DNA from 3 places in the Streptomyces sp. NPDC006012 genome. Region 1 is predicted to be linked to each of the others. Evidence: riboswitches for the same ligand, from Rfam matches in the RefSeq annotation. Region 1 holds a riboswitch; each other region holds the start of a gene.
What was found. Region 1 has a riboswitch for cyclic di-AMP ahead of ACFYPJ_RS13495 (C40 family peptidase). Riboswitches for the same ligand answer to the same signal wherever they lie in the genome.

Region 1 (4,157 bases):
CCCCCAGTTTACGGGGCTCCCCCGGGCATCTTCCTGGGCCGCGCACGCCTGCGTGCGCGGCGTTCCCACCCGCCCACTCCGTACGTCCTGTACATTTTTTACAGAGAGTCTTCGCCGGAAGCGGCCACGCCGCGAGGAGGGGTACGTCATGATCCGACCGTCCGCCCGCCACGTCCTGCCCGAGTTCACCGAGCGCACCGGAAACGGCCTGCGCACGCTCGATCCGTACTCGAAACTCCTCCAGGAACGGATCGTCCTGCTGGGCACGCCGATCGACGACGCCGCGGCGAACGACGTGACGGCGCAGCTCATGCACCTCGAACACGACGCGCCGGACCGGGACATCTCGCTGTACGTCAATTCCCCCGGCGGCTCGTTCAGCGCGATGACGGCGATCTACGACACCATGCAGTACCTCACCTGCGACGTGGAGACCGTCTGCCTGGGGCAGGCCGGCGCCTCGGCGGCCGTGCTGCTCGCGGCCGGCGCACCCGGCAAGCGGCTCGCCCTGCCGGGCGCGCGGCTGCTGCTCCAGCAGCCGTCGCTGCCCCAGCCGGCGCACGGGCAGCCCAGCGACCTCCTCATCGAGGCCGGGGAACTGACCCGCGTCCGCGCCCTCCAGGAGCAGCTGCTGACCCGCCACACCGGACGCACCCCGGAGCAGGTCCACGCGGACCTGGAACGGGATCTGGTCCTGGACGCCCGAGGCGCGGTGCAGTACGGACTGGTGGACCGCATCGTCCACAGCCGCGGGGCCGCGCGCACGCCGGACGCCGGGTGAGCCGCGGGTGCTGCCGCCGGAGCTGCCGCCGCTGCCCTCCCTGACCCGCGCCGAGGGCGAACTGATCGACCGTTACCTCCGAGCGGTCGACCTGCTGGGCCGGATCAACCCGGCGCACGGCGCGGACACCTACCCCGCGCTGCGGGCCGCCCAGGCGCTGGCGCGCACGGCGGTCGAACTGCGGGACGCGCTGGCCCTGATGCACCGGCGGGGCGAGACCGAGCTGCACGCGGCCACGCTGGCGCGGGCGCTGCGGGTGCTGGACGGCGAGCGCCGCAGCGCCCGGGTGGTCCTGCCGCCGGACGACAGGAGGTGATCCGGGGCTCCCCGGGCCCCCGTGGTCAGCCGAGCCGGCGAAACGCCTGGGGCCCGGATGAAACGGCCCAACCGGCTTACCCCTGTTCGGTGTAGAGGGGTGCCTCTTTTCGGGACCGGGACGGTTGCACGGGGCGCGAGGCAGACAGCGCCGCCGAAGCGCTCCCGTGCTGGTCCGAGGGCTCGTCGGCGTTTCGGCCACGGACGAAATGGACCACCGTCCGCCCAAACGGGTGAGTGATGAGCAAAGACACACGTCGCCGATTCCATTGGGATTTTCCGACAGTTGTGAGTGAAGATCCCTGTCTGACGACAAGCCCCCGCCACCGCGGCGGGGCGGTCCGGGCGGACGCCGAGTCCTGCCGCCGCCCGGATGCCCGGTCGACAGGAGTGGATCGGCAGGAGTGGAGGACCCAGGCAAGACGGGTCGCCGGAGCGGACGCGGGTCCGTTCCGAGCAGCCCTTGGGGTGAAGCCGTGGCGACACGGCCGGGCAACTTCGCCAGCCCGAATCCGACAGGTCATCCTTCACAGGCGGCTGACGAAGGGTTGCGCATGACTGCGCTCAATCGTGTCCCATCGCTGATGGCGCGGGCCGGTACGGCCTCGGCGCTCACCCTCGCCGCCGTGGGCGGCTCGATCGTGGCCCCTGGCCTGGCACCCGAGGCAGAGGCCGCCGCCATGGGAGCCAGAGCCCTCAAGGTCGCGGCATCCAAGAAGGGTGCCCCGTACAAGTGGGGAGCCACCGGCCCGCGCAGGTTCGACTGCTCCGGGCTCACGCTGTACTCGTTCAAGAAGGCGGGCAAGGCCCTGCCGCGTACGGCGGCCCAGCAGTACAACAAGACGCGCCACATCTCGGTCAAGAACCGCAAGGCCGGAGACCTCGTGTTCTTCCATTCGGGTTTCGGCGTCTACCACGTCGGCATCTACGCCGGCAAAGGGAAGATCTGGCACGCTCCGAAGACCGGGGACGTGGTCCGGCTGGAGAAGATCTGGACCAGGAGGGTCTGGTATGGACGGGTGAACTGACCGGCCGGAGGGGATGCCGGGCCCTGATGTGCCGTCATCTCTGCGGCGCCCGCTTACGTCTGACCGGGCATCACGGCAGCAGGCGCTCCGAGGGCAGGGCCGCGCCGAGAGTCGTCAGGGCCGGCCCTGCGCCCACGGCGCGGGCCCGCGCGACCCGGGGTTCGCGCCGCGGTGGCTCGGCACGCTCCCGGCGGCCGAAAACGTCTGCCGCCCCGGTGCTCGCCGCGTTCCGCCGGCTCCGTCTTGGCGTGAAGCCCCTGCCCGCCACAGGCGTGAACGCTACGGTTCCTGCTGCCCCACCGCCGTCACCGGCTGGGCCGGCACGGTACAGGGCAACTCGACGGAGATGGTCTTGCCGCCCTCGCGGGTGGGGCGGACGTGCAGCTTGCCGCCGCATTCGGCGGTGAGCCAGCGGATGATGACCATGCCGCGGCCGTTGTCCTGCTGAACGGCCGCGGGAAGTCTCTTCGGGAAACGCGGATGGCTGTCGGTGACACCGATGCGCAGGCGTCGGTCCCGGTCGAACACCAGGTCCACCGTGAAGGTGGGCGACTGGCCGAAAGTGTGCTGTACGGCGTTGGTGGCGAGTTCGGAGACGATGAGCCGGACCGTGTCGCCGATGTCCGTGTCCGGCGCCATGCCCCACTCCGCGAGGGTGCCCATCACATGGGAGCGGGCGGCGGAGACCGAGGCGGGGTCGCTCGGCAGAGTGACGGATGCTTCCAGATGGTCTGCCATGGCGATCTCGCCCCTTTCCCACGGGACCGCAGTCCGACATGGAGCGGATGGTTCGAGTACGGTCCCGGACTGGTGCTTCGTCGCCAGACTGCCATTATTGCGCCGGTCACGAGGGGCGATCCACCAAGATATGCATATATCTGTCGCTCGAAGCGGTGAACTCTGCGACGGCAGACCGTATTTGGGCGGCTCGGAAGGAGTAAGGAGTAGCCCATGCAGAACGGTCCCGCGGTGCGCCGCAGGAAACTGGGCGCCGAACTGCGCGCCCTGCGCACCGGCACGGGTCTCACGAGCGGTGAGGCGGCCCGACTGGTGGGCTGGCACCAGTCGAAGGTGAGTCGCGTCGAGACGGGCGCCAGCGGCGTGAAGCCGACCGACGTGCGCTTATTGCTCGATGCCTACGGCGTGACGGACATCCAGTTGCGCGAGTTGCTCCTGATTCTGGCGGGATCCGAGGACGCCGGCGGCCGGCACCACTGGTGGCATGCCTACCGCGGGGTACTGCCGCCCACCTACCGGGACTTCATCAGCCTGGAGTCGCAGGCCAGCCGGATGCGCACGCTGGAGACGGCGGTGGTCCCGGGGTTGCTGCAGACGCCCGAGTACGCCCGTGCGGTGACCCGGGCCGCGGTGGAGGGCCTCGCCGAGGACCGGCTGGACACGCTGGTGGAGGTGCGGCTCGCCCGGCAGGACGTGCTGCGCTCGCAGCCGCCACTGGAGCTGAGCGCCGTCCTGGACGAGGCAGTGCTGCGCCGCGAGGTCGGCGGTCCGGACGTCATGGCCCGGCAGTTGGAACGGCTCATGGAGGCGGCACGCCTGCCCCAGGTCAGGCTTCAGGTGCTGCCGCTCGCCGCCGGAGCACACATCGGCATCACCGGCCCTTTCGTTATCTTCTCATTTCCGAACACATCTGATCTGGATGTTGTTGTTCTCGACCATTTGACGAGTAGCCTCTACCTCGAACGGAAAGAAGACCTCCAGGCATACACAGAGGCCTTCAACACCCTTCAGTTCCACGCTCTTTCACCCGAGGACTCGTTGGATTACATCGCCGGGATAGGTGACGGCGCGTAAGGAGGCACCATGACCGCACTGCCTCGGAACGTACCTTCCGCTTCCGAACTCTCCGCTGTGCACTGGCTGCGCAGCAGCTACAGCACGGGAGCCAACAACTGCGTGGAGACGGCCCGGCCGTGCTCCGGTCCCTGGACCGGGCTGCTCGCCGTGCGCGACTCCAAGGACCCGACCGGACCCGCGCTGCTCTTCTCCCCCGGGAGCTGGGCTGGTTTCGTCGC
Region 2 (4,157 bases), on a different contig from region 1:
CCTCGACCGGCACGTCCGGCTGGTCGAAGTGCGTGTAGTAGAGGTCGATGTGGTCGGTCTGCAGACGCCGCAGCGAGGCGTCCGCCGCGGCCTTGATGTTGGCCGCGGACAGTCCCTGGAATTCGGGATGCTGGCCGACCTTGGTGGCGATCAGGACGTCCGCACGGTTACCGCGTGCGGTGATCCAGTTGCCGATGACCGACTCGGACTCGCCGCCCTTGTTCCCCTCGATCCACGACGAGTACGTGTCGGCGGTGTCGATGAGGTTGCCGCCGGCCTCGGTGAAGGCGTCCAGGACGGCGAAGGACGTCGGTTCGTCGGCGGTCCAGCCGAAGACGTTGCCGCCGAGGACGAGCGGGAAGATCTCCAGGTCGGAGGAGCCGAGTCTGTGTAGGGAAGTCATGGTCATCATCAACGCACTCGCCGGAGGTCACCATTCCGCCGACGGACGCAAAGACCCCGTAAAAACACCTGACCGGCAGCCCTGGCGTCGGGGGGATGCCGTCAGGACCGCCGGGGATCAGGGGTGGGTCAGGGGGTGAGGCCCTTGTCGCGCAGCCAGGCCATCGGGTCGATGCCGCTGGACTGGCCGCCCGGGTGGACCTCCAGGTGGAGGTGCGGGCCGGTGACGTTGCCGGTGGCTCCCACGCGGCCGATGAAGTCCCCGGTGGTGACCTTCTGTCCGACGCTCACATTGATCGAGGACTGGTGGCAGAACCAGAGTTCGGTGCCGTCGTCGAGGGTGAGGATCGTGCGGTAGCCGTAGGAGCCGGCCCAGCCCGCCTCGGTGATCGTGCCACTGTGGACGGCCTTGATCAGCGCGCCCGTGGGAGCGGCGAAGTCGAGGCCGGTGTGGTAGCCGGAGGACCACATGGAGCCCGGCTGGCCGAAGGTGCCGGTGAGCGTGTACGAGGGGGTCGGCAGCGTGAACTGCTTGGCCAGCGCGGCCAGGCGCTCCTCCTCGGCCTTCTTCTTGGCGGCGGCCTCCGCCTTCTCCTTGGCGGCGGCGGCCTTGGCCGCGGCATCCTTCTCCGCCTTGGCGGCCGCTGCGGCGACCTGCTTGTCGGCGGCGGACACGGCGGCGGCGACGGCCTTGGTGTCGGCCTGGCCCTGCTGCTGCTCGGCCTGGGCCATGATGCGGTGGCGCAGCGCCTCGCCGGCGTCGGCGGTGCCGTCGGCGGTGTCGGCCTCGGTCACGCCGACGCGGCTCAGTGCGGTCGTGGAGCCCTTGGGGGCGTGCGAGGACGAGTCGTCGCCGAGCAGGGAGCCGACGGAGGGCAGGTCCGGCATGGAGATGGACACCGGGGGCTTGCCGGTGTTGGCGCTGGCCATGCCGCCCGCGCCGACGGCGGCGATGACGCCGACGCCGAGGACCGTGGAGCTACGGGCGAGTCCGCCGCGCTGCTTGGCGACGCGGTGCCGGCCGCGTATCGGGCGGACGGAGTCCTCGGTGGGGTTCCATTCCCCCCAGGTGCCCTGGGCCTCGTCGGCGCAGTAGCCGCCGTAGGCAAAGGTCTCGGTGCCGTACTGGCTCGGCGTGAACGGGGCTTCTGGGGCAGGCCGATTGGACGCCACGCAGGCGTACTCCTTTCCTTCCTCCGCCTACCGGGTTAGCTGACGGGTTCGGAGCAGGAAGGTCTCCTACGCGCTTGTACCGGCCGTGTCTCCACGGTGGTGTCCGCGCGATTCACCCCAAGATGGTGGTTCCCCGGTTCCCTTACGAGATTCGGCGCGTGAGCACGGAGCCGTCTCGGGTGACGGCTGGGACGACCGCGCTGCGTTATCGAACGTTAATAGACCCGGCGGCCAGATTCCAAGCCGTTCAGCTTGATCCTTAACGCAATCCGGTGCGGACTTACCGGTCATGCGCGGCGAAAAACGGGCGACTTGACCTCGGCTGCATCAAAAATCTGAAACCCGAGCGGACCTGACGGAGTTTCAGTTGTTATGCGGAGGGGGTTCGCCCGATCACCCGCCGTGACAATGACCAAGGGGCGATGTACGAGACCGCTGAATACGATGTGCGGGACCGCAAAAAAACTCAGGGCCGGAATCCTTGGAACTGGATTCCGGCCCTGAGCCTTCAGTAGCGGGGACAGGATTTGAACCTGCGACCTCTGGGTTATGAGCCCAGCGAGCTACCGAGCTGCTCCACCCCGCGTCGGTGATGACAACTATACGCCATGCGCAGGACAGCAAACGCACGCACGCCGGTACGGCTCCCGCCCGGTCGAGCGGGAGCCGGTGCGGTTCCCGCTCAGGCGAGCGGGAGAAGCCGTGCGGTTCCCGCTCAGTCGAGCAGATGTCGGTTCGGTTCCTTGGCCGCCGCCTCGTACTCGGGCAGTACGACGACGTCGACGCCCGCGGCCGTCAGCAGCCCGCTCCCGTCGGCACCCGCGACGAACGTGTCGGGCTCCCGCCAGGCGGTGACCACCCGTCGTACCCCCGCGTCCAGGATCAGCCGGGCGCAGGGCGCGGGGCGGGAGGCCCGGCGGGCGCACGGTTCCAGGCTGCTGTAGACGGTGGCCGAGGCCAGCCGCGGATCCGCCGGGTCGATCTTGGCGAGCGCGGCCTCCTCCGCGTGGACCACGGAGTCGTCCGCCTCCCGGGAGAACCCGCGGGCCAGCTCCGTACCGTCCGCGGCCACCACCACCGCGCCCACGCTGAACGCGGTCCGCGAGGGCGGGCACAGCGCCGCCAGCTCGCAGGCGATCCGCATCCAGTGCCGGTCCGCGGCGGCGGCCGTCCCGCCGGTTCCGGGCGCGGTCGGCTCGTACCGCAGCAGGACGACGTCGTCGATCCGCCGGGTCTCCAGCAGCCTGAGGCGTCCGCGCTGGTACTCCCCCGGCCCGAACAGCCGGGGCGCCCCGGGGGCCCCGACCAGCAGCGGCGCGACGACGAGCTGGAGTTCGTCGGCGAGACCCTGCCCCAGCAACTGGGTGTGAACGGTCCCGCCGCCCTCGACCATCAGCCGCCGCACCCCGCGCTCCTCGTACAGGTGCCCAAGGAGCGCCCGCCAGTCGATGCCGGGGCCGGGGCCCAGCGGGACGACGTCGGCCGCGAGTCCGGCGCGCAGCGCCCGCTCGGCGCCCCCGTCCGTCGTGAAGAGGACCTTCTCGCCGCCGGTGTGCCAGAACCTGGCGTCCGGGTCGAGGTCGCCCGAACCGCTGACCGTGACCTTGAGCGGGTACTCCGGACGGCCGGCCGCGAGCCGGGCGGCCCGCCGTTCGGCCGCGTTGACCAGGAGCCGGGGGTTGTCGGCGCGGATCGTGCCCGCGCCGATCAGGATCGCGTCGGCGGACGCCCGCACCGCGTCGACCCGGTCGAAGTCGGCCGGAGAGGAGAGCATGAGCCGCTCCGGGCCGGTGTCGTCCAGACAGCCGTCGAGGGAGACGGCGGCGGACAGCAGGACGTGCGGGAAGGGCATCTGCGTACTCCAGTGGGGAGACGTGCGGGCGGGGCGGCCGGTCCGGGCGGCGAGGCACCGGGGTGCGGGTGGACGGCGTACGAGTCGGGCTTGCTGAACTCGTGGCTTGCTCGACTACGGGCTTGCTTCAAAGGTGAAGCAAAATTACACGGGCCGGCGGGCGGTCTGCGGGCGCGGCCGTCGCGGGTGCGGTCAGGGGCTTCGTCAGGGATGTTCCGGGGACGCCGGCCGGGACGCGGTCACCGCCGCCGGCCCGGCAGCAGCCGCGCGGGCAGCAGTGCCAGGGCGAGCAGGCCCGCCGCGACGGCGTACGCGATCCGGAAACCCGCCGGGTCCGGTCCTGCGGCGCCCAGCACCACCGTGAGCAGCGCCGTCCCCACGGAGGCGCACAGCTGCGAGTTGATGTTCAGGGCCGTGCTCGCCGCGGCCACCCGGTCGTTCGGCAGGTCACGGGTGGCCGTCGTCATCGTCGGCATCAGCACCATGCCGGTGCCGATGCCCATCACCGTGGACGCGGCCACGACCCGCCAGGGCGCCACGCCGTCCTCGCCGACCTGAAGGGCGGTCAGCGCCATGCCGAGCGCGCCCACCGCCGTCCCGGCGGCGACCAGGCGCCGGGGCGGGACCCGGTCGACGATCCGGGCCGCCACCTGCATCGTCGTACCGACGGCGAGTGCGACGGGTATGCCCAGCAGCCCGGTGTCCGTCGCGCTGACGCCGCGCTGCTGCT
Region 3 (4,157 bases), on a different contig from region 1:
CGCCTTCTGGGCCTTGGTGGCGTACGAGGAGCCACCCGACGAGGACGACGAGGACGACGAGGAAGAGGAGGAAGAGGAGGAGGACGACGACGAGGACGATGACGAGTCCGTGGTCGACGACGATTCCTTCTTCTGCTGTGCCGCCTGCTGCTTGGCCAGCTCCGCCGCCTTCCGCGCGGCCTCCTCCTGCCGGCGCTTCTCGATCTCGGCGAGCCGCTTCTTCTCCTCCGCCGTCAGCTTGGTCAGCAGCTCGCGCGCGGTGGAGAGCTTCGTCTGGACGGTGGCTTTGGCGGTCTTGAGTTCGTCCTGCGACTTTGTGAGCGTTTCGAGGCTTTTCGTGGCCTCCCGCCGCTTCTTCATCGTCGCTGACTGCTCGGTGACGTAGTCGTCGACCACGGTCTTCTGGCGGGCGGTCAGCCGGTCCATCAGCTGGGTCTGGTCGAAGTAGTCCTGCGGGTTGTCGGCGAGCAGGAGCGAGGTGGAGTCGGGGACGGAGGCTCCGGTGCGGTACTGCGCGGCGGCGAACGAGCCGAGTTCGTCACGGGCCTTGTTGAGCCGGTCCGTGCGGCGGGCGACGTCGTCCAGGAGGGTGTCGACGCGCTTGCGCTGTTCGCCGGTCTGCTCCTTGGCCGCGTTGTAGTGCTCGGTTGCCGATTCGGCCTGCCGGTACAGGTCGTCGACCTTCTTCTGCACCTCCTCCACGCTCGGCTTGTCGCCGTCGGAGGGGGTGGCGACGGCCGACTGGGAGAGCAGGGCTACGGAGGCGAGGGCGGCGGTGGCGAGGGCGGGGGTGCGTATGCCTGCTACGCGCGTACCCGCGGAGCGCGGCTTGCGGTGCGACGCCAAGAGAGGCGACTCCTTCCGTGTTCCGCCTACCGAGTTAGCTGTCGGGTTCGGGCGGGTGGTTCGGAAGGTTTGCCCTACGGCCGTTCCCCGGAGAGGGGTTGGGCCGATTCACCCCAAGGTCGGTGTGGGTCCCCGGCTCCCGCGTGCCACGGGGACACGCCGGACTCGGCGGAGGCCGCACGGCCCGGCGAGGCTCGCCGGTGGGGGTCGTACGGCCTGCCCGGCACGCTAGCCAACTCGTGTGGCCCCTGTGAAGGTTGGTGGGTGATATGCCCGATACATTTTCGTGACCCGGCGGTGAGTTTCCTCCAGGGTGACCAGGTGGTTCCGGTCGGTGAGCGGATTGGGCGCGGATGTGACTGTTTGGTTCTCGGTCCGGGATCGCGGCCGGGCGGAACGGTCACGCTTTTGGGGCGACCTGGGGTGAACCGCGGTCGGCCCTGGGTGACGTCGTGGGATCGGCCCGCGATCGTCCCGGGGGCCGGTCCGGGCCGGTCCGGGCCAGTCCGGGCCGGGACCGGACCTGGGGGCGGCGGGACGGCGGGACGGCGGAGCGGCAGCGGCGAAGTTCTGCGAGCGGCACCGGTCATGTTCTCGGGTCGGCGGCGGGTTGTCAGTGGGGCGCCCTAGACTCGGAGAGCGATGAGCAGCCTCTTTGACGACAGCTTCCTGGCGGACCTCCAGGCCCCCCGCGGGCCGGAGGAGGAGCCCCCGCCGCCCGCGGACGAGCACGCTCCGGAGCAGGTTCCGGACGATCTGTTCGGCGGGAAGTTCGACGTGCCCCCGGACCCGGACGCCTACTACGGGGACGGCGCCCCCCGGCCGGTCATCGACCCGGCCGCACTCCTGCACGGGCTGAACGACAACCAGCGCGCCGCCGTCGTGCACTCCGGCTCCCCGCTGCTCATCGTGGCCGGCGCCGGCTCCGGCAAGACCCGTGTGCTGACGCACCGCATCGCCCACCTGCTGGCGGAGCGCAAGGTGCATCCCGGGCAGATCCTCGCGATCACCTTCACCAACAAGGCCGCGGGCGAGATGAAGGAGCGCGTGGAACAACTCGTCGGCCCGCGCGCGAACGCGATGTGGGTGATGACCTTCCACAGCGCGTGCGTGCGCATCCTGCGCCGCGAGAGCAAGCGCCTCGGCTTCACCTCGTCCTTCTCGATCTACGACGCCGCCGACTCCAAGCGCCTGATGGCCCTGGTCTGCCGCGACCTGGACCTCGACCCGAAGCGCTTCCCGCCGAAGGCATTCAGCGCCAAGATCAGCAACCTGAAGAACGAACTGATCGACGAGGAGGACTACGCCGCCGAGGTGGCCGGGGGCGCCTCCCAGCCGGAGTCCGGGGGGAGCTTCGAGAAGACCCTCGCCCAGGCGTACGCTCTCTACCAGTCGCGGCTGCGCGAGGCCAACGCCCTCGATTTCGACGACCTGATCATGACGACGGTCAACCTGCTGCGCGCGTTCCCGGACGTCGCCGAGCACTACCGGCGCCGCTTCCGCCACGTCCTCGTGGACGAGTACCAGGACACCAACCACGCTCAGTACGCACTCGTGCGCGAACTCGTCGGGACCGCCGAGCGCCCGGTGGACGTGCCCGAGCAGGAGCACGACCTGCCGCCCGCCGAACTGTGCGTGGTGGGTGACGCCGACCAGTCGATCTACGCCTTCCGCGGTGCGACCATCCGCAACATCCTCCAGTTCGAGGAGGACTACCCGGACGCGACGACGATCCTCCTGGAGCAGAACTACCGCTCCACGCAGACGATCCTGTCCGCCGCCAACGCCGTCATCGAGCGCAACGAGTCCCGCCGCCCCAAGAACCTGTGGACCAACGCGGGCGCGGGCGCCACCATCACCGGGTATGTCGCGGACACCGAACACGACGAGGCGCAGTTCGTCGCCGACGAGATAGACCGGCTGACCGACGCGGGCGAGGCCAAGTCCGGCGACGTCGCCGTCTTCTACCGCACCAACGCCCAGTCCCGTGTCTTCGAAGAGGTCTTCATCCGCGTCGGCCTGCCCTACAAGGTCGTCGGCGGCGTCCGCTTCTACGAACGCAAGGAGGTCCGGGACGTCCTCGCCTACCTGCGGGTGCTGGCCAACCCGGAGGACTCCGTCCCGCTGCGCCGCATCCTGAACGTGCCCAAGCGCGGCATCGGCGACCGCGCCGAGGCGATGGTCGACGCGCTCGCCCAGCGCGAGAAGATCAGCTTCTCGCAGGCGCTGCGCCGGGTGGACGAGGCGTACGGCATGGCCGCGCGGTCGACCAACGCCATCAAGCGGTTCAACGTGCTGATGGAGGAGCTGCGGACGATCGTCGAGTCAGGAGCGGGACCGGCGACCGTCCTGGAAGCGGTGCTCGAACGCACGGGCTACCTCGCCGAGTTGCAGAACTCGACCGACCCCCAGGACGAGACCCGGATCGAGAACCTTCAGGAACTCGCCTCCGTGGCCCTGGAGTTCGAACAGGAGCGTGGCGGAGGTGCGACCGCCGAAGGGGTAGCGGGCGCGACGACCGAGGGGACAGCGGGCACTGCGGTCGAGGGGGCAGCGGGCCCGGCGGCCCCGGGCGGCACGCTCGCCGATTTCCTGGAACAGGTCGCGCTGGTCGCCGACTCCGACCAGATCCCGGACGGGGAGGAGGGCGACGGCGTCATCACCCTGATGACCCTGCACACCGCCAAGGGTCTGGAGTTCCCGGTGGTCTTCCTGACCGGCATGGAGGACGGCGTCTTCCCGCACATGCGCGCCCTCGGCCAGACCAAGGAACTGGAGGAGGAACGGCGCCTGGCGTACGTCGGCATCACGCGCGCGCGCGAGCGGCTGTACCTCACCCGGTCGACGATGCGCAGCGCCTGGGGCCAGCCGTCGTACAACCCGCCCTCACGTTTCCTGGAAGAGATTCCCGGCGCCCATGTGGAGTGGAAGCGGACGGGAGCCCCGGCACCTGTCTCCTCCGGGCCCGCGTCCGGTGTCGTGTCCTCGCTGTCCTCGTCCCGTTCCCGTTCGTCCGGGGCGGGCGCGTCCGGGTTCGCCACGCGCAGGGCGTCGGAGAAACCGGTGGTGTCCCTGGCCGTCGGCGACCGGGTCACACACGACCAGTTCGGACTCGGCACGGTCGTCGCGGTGGCGGGCACGGGCGACAAGGCCCAGGCGACGATCGACTTCGGCGACGCAAAGCCCAAGCGACTGCTGCTGCGGTACGCGCCGGTGGAGAAGCTGTAGGGCTGTGAAGACGCCGTAGCTGCTTGAGACCGGGCCCGCCGCCGTCGTCCGAGGCCCGCCCCGCGTCGTCCGCGGTGCGGGCC

Region 2: linked by a shared signal. The riboswitch ahead of ACFYPJ_RS33480 (M23 family metallopeptidase) and the one ahead of ACFYPJ_RS13495 (C40 family peptidase) in region 1 are both predicted to bind cyclic di-AMP.
Region 3: linked by a shared signal. The riboswitch ahead of ACFYPJ_RS08500 (NlpC/P60 family protein) and the one ahead of ACFYPJ_RS13495 (C40 family peptidase) in region 1 are both predicted to bind cyclic di-AMP.

The regions. Positions count from the first base shown of each region.
Region 1 covers NZ_JBIAIE010000006.1:10,023-14,179, reverse strand. The annotation lists gene ACFYPJ_RS13505 (ATP-dependent Clp protease proteolytic subunit) at 149-781, shown strand; gene ACFYPJ_RS13500 (hypothetical protein) at 789-1,097, shown strand; cyclic di-AMP (ydaO/yuaA leader) riboswitch at 1,437-1,647, shown strand; gene ACFYPJ_RS13495 (C40 family peptidase) at 1,651-2,124, shown strand; gene ACFYPJ_RS13490 (ATP-binding protein) at 2,404-2,862, opposite strand; gene ACFYPJ_RS13485 (helix-turn-helix domain-containing protein) at 3,076-3,936, shown strand; gene ACFYPJ_RS13480 (DUF397 domain-containing protein) at 3,946-4,157, shown strand, end outside.
Region 2 covers NZ_JBIAIE010000029.1:78,699-82,855, reverse strand. The annotation lists gene ACFYPJ_RS33485 (aldo/keto reductase) at 1-403, opposite strand, end outside; gene ACFYPJ_RS33480 (M23 family metallopeptidase) at 532-1,575, opposite strand; cyclic di-AMP (ydaO/yuaA leader) riboswitch at 1,583-1,742, opposite strand; tRNA gene ACFYPJ_RS33475 (tRNA-Met) at 2,088-2,161, opposite strand; gene ACFYPJ_RS33470 (dihydrofolate reductase family protein) at 2,291-3,427, opposite strand; gene ACFYPJ_RS33465 (DHA2 family efflux MFS transporter permease subunit) at 3,667-4,157, opposite strand, start outside.
Region 3 covers NZ_JBIAIE010000003.1:344,755-348,911, forward strand. The annotation lists gene ACFYPJ_RS08500 (NlpC/P60 family protein) at 1-846, opposite strand, end outside; cyclic di-AMP (ydaO/yuaA leader) riboswitch at 855-1,027, opposite strand; gene ACFYPJ_RS08505 (ATP-dependent DNA helicase) at 1,489-4,074, shown strand.